DNA from 2 places in the Fictibacillus sp. NPDC058756 genome. Region 2 is predicted to be linked to the other one. Evidence: a T-box and tRNA genes for the amino acid it is inferred to sense, from the RefSeq annotation. Region 2 holds a T-box; the other holds one or more tRNA genes.
The links. A T-box is a leader RNA that pairs with one kind of tRNA and senses whether it is charged. The one in region 2 lies ahead of argS (arginine--tRNA ligase), so its partner is inferred to be a tRNA-Arg.
Positions count from the first base shown of each region.

Region 1: it has a tRNA-Arg gene. The T-box ahead of argS (arginine--tRNA ligase) is inferred to sense a tRNA for this amino acid. The anticodon was not compared.

Region 1 covers NZ_JBHYPU010000001.1:1,232,536-1,238,645, forward strand. Annotated here, with positions in the region: gene ACFW35_RS06130 (GerMN domain-containing protein) at 324-1,370, shown strand; gene ACFW35_RS06135 (XTP/dITP diphosphatase) at 1,470-2,078, shown strand; gene ACFW35_RS06140 (metallophosphoesterase family protein) at 2,063-2,581, shown strand; tRNA gene ACFW35_RS06145 (tRNA-Gly) at 2,675-2,748, shown strand; tRNA gene ACFW35_RS06150 (tRNA-Arg) at 2,939-3,015, shown strand; gene ilvE (branched-chain-amino-acid transaminase) at 3,341-4,243, shown strand; gene ilvD (dihydroxy-acid dehydratase) at 4,268-5,935, shown strand.
Region 2 covers NZ_JBHYPU010000001.1:1,845,585-1,851,694, forward strand. Annotated here, with positions in the region: gene ACFW35_RS09230 (2-oxoglutarate dehydrogenase E1 component) at 1-433, opposite strand, end outside; gene rarD (EamA family transporter RarD) at 604-1,542, opposite strand; gene argS (arginine--tRNA ligase) at 1,689-3,371, opposite strand; T-box leader at 3,413-3,617, opposite strand; gene ACFW35_RS09245 (hypothetical protein) at 3,674-3,946, opposite strand; gene ACFW35_RS09250 (MATE family efflux transporter) at 4,034-5,395, shown strand; gene msrA (peptide-methionine (S)-S-oxide reductase MsrA) at 5,413-6,110, opposite strand, start outside.

The sequences.
Region 1 (6,110 bases), 610 kb from region 2:
CTTTGTTGTACTTGTAAGGGGTTGATCTCCGCTCCAGGATGCTCGCTTTCCGCGGGGCGTGCGGTGAGCCCCCTATCGCTTCGCGCTGGCGGGGTCTCACCTGTCCCTCTGATCCCGCAGGAGTCTCGCACCTTCCGCTCCAATCAACTTGGCAATGAAGAGAGGTAACAAAATACTCGAAAGCAACAATTATTCAGAAACTAGCCTGAAAAAGAGCAGACTCACATTTTTGTGAAGCTGTTCTTTTTATTTTTGTACAAGTGGTCTATCAGAAGAAGATAGCTCGTATACATAATAGTACAAACCACTTGAGGAGGGAAAGTATGCGCAAAATAATGAAGTCAGGGGCTCCGCTGCTTTTTTTATCAGTGTCATTACTGGTATCAGGTTGCGGAATAGGGGGAGAGAAAGCAGGAACTGAGCTTGATCCCCCAAAAGTGAATTACGTGAAGGAAGGAAAGTCGCTTGATAAAAAAGAAAAAACATCCAAGACCGAGAGCACTCAAAAAAGACAGCTGTTTTTATTCGACAGCAACGGAATGGTTGTACCTCAAGTACTTGCTTTGCCGAAAAATGATGAAACGGCCAAGCAGGTTCTGCAATATCTTGTAAAAGATGGTCCGGTAAGCAATATGATTCCGAATGGCTTTCAAGCTGTATTACCAGCAGATACGGAAGTTCTATCGGTAAATATAAAAAAGGGTACAGCGACTGCAAACTTTTCAAAAGAATTTACGGAGTATAATGCAAAAGATGAAATGAAGATTCTTCAAGCCATAACATTTACACTTACACAGTTTGATAATATTAAAAAAGTAAAGATACAGATCGAAGGCAAGAACCAAAACTCAATGCCAGTAAATAATACACCTGTTGGAGAAGGTGTCAGCCGAGTAGATGGAATTAATCTTGAGAACGGCAGCGTAGCAGATATAACAAACAGTGAACTTGTAACACTTTACTTTTTAGCCCAGACACAAGATCAAACGTACTATGTGCCTGTAACACGCCGTGTAGCGAAAGAAGGAACCGACAAGGTCACAGCTACAATTGAACATCTAATAGACGGTCCTTCTGCTGAAAGCAACCTTCTGACTGATTTTAGAACGGATGTAAAACTATTGAGTACTCCTGTTGTAAAAGATGGAGTAGTTACGCTTAATTTCAACGGTGCTGTATTAGATAACAAAGAAGAAAGTATGATTGCAGATGAAGTATTAAATTCAATTGTTCTTTCTTTAACTGAGCTTTCGGAGGTTAAGAAAGTCGCCATAAAAGTAGATGGAAAGTCAAAGATCTTTACTGAGAAGGGAAAAGAGCTTACAGCCCCTGTTTCCCGTCCGAAAGAAGTTAATACAGGTGAATTTTAAATCAGCAACTGATGTGATAAAGTAAAGAGACGAGAAAATCGTCTCTTTTTTGTGCTTCACCAAGGTTTCTTTATTTACGATGATAGCGGAGGACTATATATGAAAATTTTAATTGCTACAAAAAACATAGGTAAAGTTAAAGAGTTTCAAGCCATGTTCAAAGATTTTGGTATTGAAGTCATATCGCTGCTTGACATAAAAAATAGTCCGGATGTTGAAGAAACTGGGGTTACTTTTGAAGAAAATGCGATTTTAAAGGCAGAAGCCATCTGCTCCATTATGAAAATTCCAGTTATCGCTGATGATTCAGGTCTTGAGGTAGATGCACTTGAAGGAAGACCGGGAGTTTATTCTGCAAGATATGCGGGAAGCGAGAAAAGTGATGAGGCTAACATGGATAAAGTTTTAAACGAACTTAGGGGAGTAGCTGAGCCGAATCGGACAGCACGTTTTGTTTGTGCATTAGCTTTTGCAAGACCCGACATAAAAACATTTGTTGTAAGAGGTACATGCGAAGGTGCAATCTTGTCAGAAAAACGGGGTACTGAAGGGTTTGGGTATGATCCGATCTTCTACCTTCCCCAATTAGATAGTTCCATGGCAGAGTTGTCGAAGGAAGAAAAGAATAAAATCAGTCACAGAGCTGTCGCATTGCAAAAATTAAAAGATTTTATCAGCAAGGAGGACATGCTATGGCAAAAGCCTTGATTGTTAGTGACAGTCATGGATTAAAAGAAGAATTAATTACGATAAAAAAGCGTCATGAGAATGAAATTGATCTAATGATCCATTGTGGAGATTCTGAACTTGAAACAAATGCCAAGGAGCTGTCTGGATATGTTACTGTAAGAGGTAATATGGACTTTCTTGGCAAGGATTTTCCGAATGAAGCTATTGAGATGCTTGGAAATAAGTGTTTGTATATTACTCACGGGCATTTATATGATGTAAAGATGTCTCATCTGTCTCTTGCTTATAGAGCAGAAGAAACAGGTGCCGGTATTGCCTGCTTCGGTCATTCGCATATTGCTGAGGCTTACGAACGGGAAGGAATGGTTTTTATCAATCCCGGAAGTATAAGACTGCCTAGAGGAACTTTTGAAAAAACGTATGCTATTTTAGAAGTTAATGATATCGATATTTCAGTAATTTTTTATTCACTGGAAGGAAAGCGAATCGACCATCTATCAAAAGGATTTAAAGGGAATTAAAGAGAAATCGCGAAAAAATAAAGAAATAGGTTGACTCTTTTGTAGATATCATGTATATTAAATTATGTCGTCGCGACAAGATCTAATATGTCTGCGGGTGTAGTTTAGTGGTAAAACAAGAGCCTTCCAAGCTCTGGTCGTGAGTTCGATTCTCATCACCCGCTCCATTTGTTTTTCTCACGTTCAAATGGCACAAAAGAGTTACATCTGAAGTTTACAGATCTTACATTTAAAAATGCATGTTATAAAAAACATATTTGTATCCACGGTCGACAGGTGGAACAAATCACTGTGTGCCCGCAGCGCATGGTAATTGCGGAAAGCGCATTGCTATGCGGAATGGGCTCCAATACATATGTCCCAGTAGCTCAGCTGGATAGAGCATACGCCTTCTAAGCGTACGGTCGGGAGTTCGAATCTCTCCTGGGACGCCATATAACTATTAACGTAATACATAATCAAACACGTTTCGTGTCCTCTATTAAAGGATACGAAGCGTGTTTTTTTATGTATTTTTTTGTGATTATTTCGTTTTGTTGTAAGCGCTTTAAAAATGTTTACAAACATAACTTTAAACTATATGTTTGCCTCAACCATGGGAATGAAAGCGCCTACAAAATATCAGAAAAGTCAGAATTGAATCATTTTAATGAAATTCATGGTTGACCCTGCTTTGATATGGGCGTAATATTGTCAACAATTATTAATTATTTTTAAAAAATTCTAATAATTCATTTTCCGAAGAAAAGGAGGATCACGATGCAGGAGCAATGGGTTTATGTAAATGGTGAGTACGTATTAAAAGACGATGCTAAGGTTTCAGTGTATGATCATGGTTTTTTATATGGAGATGGGGTGTTCGAAGGCATTCGAGTCTATAATGGCAACGTTTATAGGTTAGATGAACATCTTCAGCGCTTATACGAATCAGCTCAATCCATTATGCTAAATATTCCACACACGAAAGAAGAGTTAACAAACATCATTGTAGAAACGCTCCAGAAAAACCAATATCGTGATGCTTATATCCGATTAGTTGTTTCACGAGGTAAAGGCAATTTGGGTTTAGATCCGTTTACATGCGGAAAACCTGGAGTCATTGTAATTACAGAGCAGCTTGCTCTCTTTCCTAAAAAACTTTATGAAACAGGTCTTGAAATCATCACTGTTGCGAGCAGAAGAAACAGACCTGATGTATTAAGTCCAAAAGTGAAATCATTGAATTACTTAAATAATATTTTAGTAAAAATTGAAGCGAGCCTGGCAGGTGTTAGTGAAGCGCTGATGCTTAATGATCAAGGATATGTAGCAGAAGGTTCTGCAGATAATGTATTTATCGTTAAAGGAAACACGATCAAAACTCCTCCTGGCTATCTAGGAGCATTAGAAGGAATTACGAGAAACGCAATTGTTGAAATCGCTAATGAACTTGGATACAAAATGGTGGAAGAACCGTTTACTAGACATGATGTATACGTAGCTGATGAAGTCTTCCTTACCGGAACTGCTGCAGAAGTAATTGCAGTTGTAAAAGTTGACGGAAGGGTGATCGGAAACGGAGCACCTGGCGAACATACAAATAAATTATTAGCGGCCTTCAGGAAAAAAGTTGTTGAAGAAGGTGTAAAAGTTTATTCAGGACAGACCGTGCAAGCAGGATAAAAGTTGTATAGGAGTGTTTCAAACATGCGCAGTAATATGATCAAACAAGGAATAGATAGAGCCCCGCACAGAAGTCTTCTCCACGCAGCGGGTGTTGCACCAGAAGATATGGATAAACCATTTATCGGTGTTTGTAATTCCTATGTTGATATTATTCCGGGGCACATGCATTTAAATAAAGTGGGTCAGTGGGTTAAAGAAGCCATAAGGGAAGCAGGCGGTATACCATTTGAATTTAATACAATCGGTGTCGATGATGGCATCGCGATGGGGCATATCGGAATGCGCTACTCGCTTCCAAGCCGAGAAGTCATTGCAGATGCAGCAGAAACAGTAATCAACGCTCATTGGTTTGATGGCGTCTTTTATATTCCAAACTGCGACAAGATCACACCAGGTATGCTTATGGCGGCTGTAAGGACAAATGTTCCTGCCGTATTTGTTTCAGGCGGACCGATGGAAGCCGGAAAATCGCTGGCAGGAAAATCACTTTCACTTGCCTCGGTTTTTGAAGGTGTTGGCTCTCATTTAGCCGGAAAAATGACCCGAGAAGAGCTGCTGGAGCTTGAAACAAGTGCTTGTCCAACATGCGGATCTTGTTCAGGAATGTTTACAGCTAACAGTATGAATTCAATTATGGAAATGCTGGGAATTACTTTGCCGGGTAACGGAACAATCGTTGCAACATCCGATGAGCGGAGAGAGCTAATCCGTGATGCGGCAAATTCTCTCATGAATCTAGTAAAAGAGAATGTCCGCCCTAGAGATATTATTACGAAAGAAGCGATCGATGATGCTTTTGCACTCGACATGGCAATGGGAGGCTCGACTAACACAGTTCTCCATATGCTGGCGATAGCGAATGAAGCTGAAATTGAATACGATCTGACACGGATCAATGAAATTGCAGAAAGAATTCCATACTTGTCTAAAATCTCTCCTGCTTCGGATTATTCCATGCAGGACGTTCACCGAGCTGGAGGCGTAAGTGCGATCATCAATGAACTTTGCAAAATGGAAGATGCAATTCATAACGACCGTATTACGATTACGGGTGAAACTCTTCAAGAGAGGGTCCGTAACGCTGAGATTTTAGATGATGATGTCATTCGCCGAAGGGATAATGCTTATTCACCAGTTGGCGGGTTATCTATCCTTTATGGAAACATAGCACCAGATGGCTGTGTTATCAAAGTGGGAGCGGTTGACCCTTCAATCAAGACATTTCAGGGAGAAGCAATCGTTTATGAATCTCAGGACGAAGCGATCCAAGGAATCAACAATGGTGAAGTTCGAGAAGGCCATGTTGTAGTTATTCGCTATGAAGGACCTAAAGGTGGACCGGGAATGCCTGAGATGCTTACTCCGACATCTGCTATTGCAGGAATGGGATTAAGCACAAAAGTTGCTCTAATAACAGATGGCCGCTTTTCAGGGGCATCCAGAGGAATTTCTATCGGTCACATCTCACCGGAAGCTGCTCAAGGTGGTCCGATTGCATTTATCGAAAGTGGAGATCCGATATTAATTGATTTAGTAAATAGATCGATTCATGTAATGCAGACAGAAGATGAGTTGAAAGAAAGGAAACGAAACTGGGTTAAACCGGAGCCTAAGATTAAAAAAGGCTACTTAGCTCGTTACGCTGCTCTAGTTACTTCAGCCAATACTGGCGGAATCCTAAAAATTTAAAACCTTAAAACGATGACGGAGAACAATGGTAGATGTGGAATACACAGAGAGCCGGGTTGCTGTGAGCCGGTTATTCCTAATACCAGGACATCCCTCCTGAGTGTCCTTTTGAAAGAAACATGAGTAGGAAGGGCCAAGCGGTTATTTCCATTTTTAAACCGCTTGTTATCAAATG
Region 2 (6,110 bases):
GCAGCATTTGGATTGCTTGCCAGCCGTCTTTAACCGATGCCGGAGCTTCTTTCCAAATAAAGGAAGGTGGTATCGCTTTCAAATCTTCAATTGATAATTTAAATTCTTTCGGGTCAATATGGTGGTTGTCTTTAGGAAATTCGCCAACTGGATATAAATTAGCTGCTAAGTGACCGTATGTGCGAATGTTTTCCGCGAGTTTAAGTGCAGCTGCTAATTTCTCTAAATTCATTCCATCAAAACTCTGTCCAGTACGTTCACTTGGTGCAGATTCCTCGCTTGGAGGCCCCCAAGTTTCAAATTTTTCTTTGAAAGAACTGTCAACAGATTCCGGATCCACACTATATTGATCATATAGTTCAAGGACATAAGCCATATTTGGACCGCTTAGTCCCTGCCAAGGATTTTCTGATTTGGAACGTTGATGACTCATCTTTTGTTCCCTCCTGCTTCCCTTTGTAAGTATTGTGCTGTTGCTGTTAACAGGTGATTCATCATTTCTCGCCATTAATTTTTCCCTATATAAAGCGCTCTCAAACAATGAATGAAAAGAACCTTATCATTGATAAGGTTTCAACTGTAACAATGGTCATTGCCATTATACTATATTTTCGCAGAAAGTGAATTTTTGTTTTTACGATTTATAAGATAATTTGCCCATTTCGTTTTACTTATAGTAAATATAAGGAGTGCGAGCCAGATCAAGGTAAAAGATACGAGGTGAATATCAGTAAACGTTTCGTGATATAAGAAGACTCCCAGCAAAAGCATAATGGTTGGAGCAATATATTGCAGGAATCCTGTCATCGTCATTGTTATCCGCTTTACTCCTTGAGCGAACAGTACGAGCGGCAATGCGGTTACGATACCTGCTCCCCATAGAAGGACAGTTGTTGAAATGCCGCCAGTAATAAAAGAACCTGTTCCGTTCCACTGAAGATAAGCTATATAAGCAAAAGCAGCAGGAACGACAAACATCGTTTCTAATGTTAATCCAGTTAATGAATCAAAGCTCCCAAGTTTTTTTGCAAGTCCATAAAGCCCAAAAGAGAGTGCCAGGAATATTGCTACCCAAGGGAATTTTCCGTACTGCCACGTTAAAAGAAACACACCGCATGCTGCAATTACAAATGATACAATCTGCCAGCTATTTAATCTTTCTTTTAAGACTGCCATACCTAAAATGACATTTACAAGCGGATTGATGTAATATCCCAGGCTTGCTTCAACTACATGATCGTTATTAACAGCCCATATATACATTAGCCAGTTCCCGCTGATTAATATGGAAGCTATAAAAACAGAAAAGAATTGTTTTTTGCTCGAGAAAAGAATCTTAACATCTCTGTTAAGGGTCTTTTTTCTTTTTAAAATAAACATTACTGCCAGCATTAGTACAAATGACCAAAAGATGCGATGCGCTAATATTTCTCCTGAACCTGATTGATCTAAAGGTTTCCAGTATAAAGGAAGAAACCCCCAGATCAAGTAAGCGAAAGCCGCGTACCAGACTCCTTTAGTTTGTTCGCTGTATGTTTTCATCTATTTTTTCCTCGATTCCGGAAGATTTAAGGTTATAAGATTATATAACGGAATCGTAAGAATTTGCCAGTAAGTAAACTCAAAACTAAAAAAGATTTATTTCTTTTATATAATATTGTAAATATAATTCAAAAGTTACTCACACGTTACATTTGTTTAGGTGTCTGAATTCCTAATAATCTTAAGCCTTCTTTTAGAACGATCTGTATGCTGGCGCACAATGCAAGTCTTTCTGCCGTCTCATTGCAATTAAGTATTTTGACACTTCCATAATAGTGGTTGAACTTGTGAGATAACTTTAAAACATATTTCGATATAATAGAAGGTTCTTTTCGGAAAAATGCATTTTGTACGATTAATGGAAACTCATTTAAAACAGAAATAAGCTCCCAGCTCTCTTCTTCAATTGAGTAATTTTCTGGCAATTGGCCATTAAAATTGCCTTTATTTAATAACGTTTGAATTCTGGCTGCTGTATATTGTACGTAAGGTCCTGTATCTCCTTCAAACTTAAGCATCTGCTCAAGAGAGAATTCAACATCATTGCCTTTCTCATTTTTTAAGTCGTGAAAGATTACTGCTCCTACCCCAACTTGACGAGCTACTTCATCCACCTCGAGTAATGCTGGGTTTTTCTCTCGAATATTATTTTCAGCAAGCTGAATGGCATCCAAAAGAACCGTTTCAAGCAAAACAGTTCTTCCTTTTCGCGTACTCATCTTCTTCCCGTTCTGCAAAATAAGCCCGAAAGGAACATGATGCATATTTTTTGCCCATTCATATCCCATTTTATTAAGTACTCGTTTAACTTGTTCAAAATGCAGAGATTGTTCATGCCCTACAACATAAAAAGCTTGATCAAAATCGTAAGTTTTCTTTCTATAAATTGCTGCAGTCAGGTCACGTGTTGCATAAAGTGTCGCTCCATCCGTTTTTTTAATCAGACACGGCGGTATGTCCTCACCAACATTTACGATTTGAGCACCGTCGGAAAGTTCGAGAAGTTTTTTCTCCATCAGCTCTTTTACGGTAGCATCCATTTTATCGTTGAAAAATGCCTCTCCGTTATACGAATCGAATTGGACTCCAAGGAGTTCATAAATCTTCTGAAATGCGTTTAATGATACTTCTTTAAACCACACCCACAATTGTATTGCTTCCGGATCACCATCTTCCAGCTGCTTGAACCATTTTCTGCCCTCATCGTTTAATGCAGGATCCTTTTCTGCTTCTTCATGAAAGCGAACATATAGTTTTGTCAGTTCTGGAATTGGATTGGCTTTAACTTTTTCTTCTGTCCCCCATCGTAAATAGGCTGAGATTAATTTTCCAAACTGAGTACCCCAGTCTCCAATATAATTTATTTTCACCGTTTCATAACCGCATTTTTCACTGATTGATGCTAAAGAGGATCCGATCACTGTTGAACGAAGGTGTCCCATTGAAAAAGGTTTCGCAATATTAGGAGATGACAGGTCAAACACAATTGTTTTGCCTTTTCCGATCAAATGACTGCCATAATTCTTTCTTTCTTTTAATATGTTAGTTATCAGGTTAGCTGCTGCCGATTTTTTATTTAAGAACACATTTACATATCCTCCGGCAGTTTCAATCTTACTAAAGAGACTTGGGAGGCTGCCTGCAGATAATCTATTAGCGATCTCAGCAGGTGAAGTTTTATAGATTTTTGCTAACTGAAAACAAGGAAAAGCTAAATCGCCTTGATGCAGCTGTTTCGGTTTTTCAATTAAAGGTACGATTTGTTCAAAAGTGAAATCTTCACCAATTTGGCTTTGAAGATAAGCTGCAAACTCTTTTTTTTCATTCATATTTTTCCCTCCCAAAATAAAAAACCGTCTCTTCTAATAATAGAAGAGACGGATTATACCGCGGTACCACTCTTGTTGCCTTTAAAAGGCCGCTTGATCTGTTAACGGGATGTCCCGGTTTGCCCTACGGAATTTTCAAGCAAACATTTCCAAAGTGCGCTTCTTCTGACGGTTGTGCCAGGCTTCCACCGATCCCGGCTCTCTATAACAAACTAGACAGAGTACTCTCTTTTTCATAAATGTTCGGTTCTTTAGTTTTCCATATTATATGAGGGGAAATCTAAAAAGTCAACATATTCCATTTAGTCTAAATCTAAGTAATCTCTCATTCTCTTAATGTATCGTTTCAGCCTGAACATTGTTTCAGTTCGCAAGTACTTGGATGTAAATGCAGAAGAAATAGCTTGTATAGATACGAAAACGCCATGTTCATTCACTCTTACTGGTATGATACCGGTAAAGATTGTTTCCCCGCTGCTTTTATAGAGAAGTTCTGTTGACACTAAAACTAGTTTTTCATCCGTTTGCTCTCCAGGCTGAACTGACTCAACCTCAAATAAAAATTGAACGCTCATAGCTGCTCCTTTACGTTTGTGTCGGTAATTATATGATATAATGCATTAGCTCTGTTTGTCAGTTAAAACCACAAAGGAAGTATGCAAATGTTCCAGACACACACATTAAAAGATAAATACAAGCAATTTTTAATTTTGGTTGTACCTGTTCTGATTACTCAGCTTGGACTATATGCGATGAACTTTTTCGACACAGTTATGAGCGGACATGCCGGAGCGAAACAGCTTGCAGGTGTTGCCATAGGCACAAGTCTTTGGGTTCCGATTTTTACTGGTTTAAACGGGATCTTAATGGCACTGACTCCGATTGTATCTCAGCTGACAGGTGCTAAAGACACTAAAAATGTTCCCCGAGCTGTCATGCAGGCCGTTTACCTTTCCGTTGTGATTTCAATAATCGTTATTGTTCTTGGTTCATTTATATTGGATCCGATTTTGAATGCAATGTCGTTAGAGGGTGAGGTCGAACGTGTAGCAAGAGGATATTTGATAGCATTGTCTTTTGGGATACTGCCGTTATTTTTATATGGTGCATTAAGATCCTTTATTGATGCATTGGGGCAAACTAGAATTTCAATGTTTGTTACACTGTTTGCATTACCCGTAAATGCCTTTTTCAATTATTTGTTTATCTTTGGTAAAGCTGGATTTCCTGAACTAGGAGGAATCGGGGCAGGGATAGCCTCTTCAATCACATATTGGATTTCAGCTATTATAACAATTGTTATTGTAATGAAAACGAACGAATTTAGAAGTTATCATCTATTCAAGACTTTCTATAAGCCTTCCCTTTCAGCATGGAAGGAACAATTGAAAATAGGAATACCAATTGGGCTGGCTATCTTTTTTGAAGTTAGTATTTTTGCCGCAGTTACATTATTGATGAGTGACTTTAATACAGTCACAATTGCTGCTCATCAGGCTGCTTTAAATTTTGCTTCTTTCCTTTATATGCTCCCATTGAGCATTTCCTTTGCTCTTACGATAGCTGTTGGATTTGAAGTTGGTGCATCACGATATAAAGATGCTGCACAATACGGTTATATTGGAATTTTTACAGCAATTGGCTTTGCCTTGATTTCATCAGGTTTTCTTATTGCCTTTGATGAACAAGTTGCCAGCATTTACTCGAATGAACCAGATGTAATACAGCTTACTACCTCTTTTTTATGGTACGCGGTGTTTTTCCAGCTAGCTGATGCTATAGGAGCCCCTATACAGGGTGCGTTAAGAGGATATAAAGATGTAAATGTTACATTTATATTGTCATTCATCTCTTATTGGGTACTTGGATTGCCTGTTGGGTATTATTTAGCTAACTTCCCTTCTTTTGGGGCATATGGATACTGGATAGGATTAATTTCAGGTCTATCAGCTGGGGCAATCATGCTATTTATTCGTCTTAAATCTATACAATCAAACTCTTATACCAAACTAATAAACAAATAAACCAGCCAATGGCTGGTTTATTTGTTATCAAAAAGTGTCAAGTATTCTTCATAACCCTTTTCCTTTAATTGGTCTTTTGGAATAAAGCGGAGAGCAGCAGAATTTATGCAATAACGAAGACCGCCTTTATCTCTAGGACCATCTGTAAAAACATGGCCCAGATGAGAATCAGCTTCTTTGCTTCTGACTTCTGTACGGATCATCCCATGAGAAAGATCCTCTTTTTCATCAACCGTCGAAGAACGAACAGGTTTAGTAAAACTTGGCCACCCGCAGCTGCTGTCAAACTTATCAAGAGAAGTAAAAAGCGGTTCCCCAGAAACAATATCGACATAAAGACCTTCTTCCGTGTGATCCCAAAATTCATTTTGAAAAGGCGGTTCTGTTGCATCATTCTGTGTAACGTTATATTGCAATGGGTTCAGTGTTTTCAGTATCTCCTCTTTTTTCCGTTTATCTTCCCAATGTGATTTTATAAAGAGATCACGTCCAGAACCTTGTCGGTATCTTTTATAATGAAATGGATTTTTCTTATGATAATATTGATGATATTCTTCAGCTTTATAAAAAGTCTGAGCAGGCAGAATTAAGGTTGCAATTGGCTTATCGAACCGTCCACTCTTCTGTAATTCAGCTTTAGATTGTTCAGCTATATTTTTTTGATCTTCATTGTGATAGAAAATGGCTGTGCGATAAGAGTCTCCTCTATCATAGA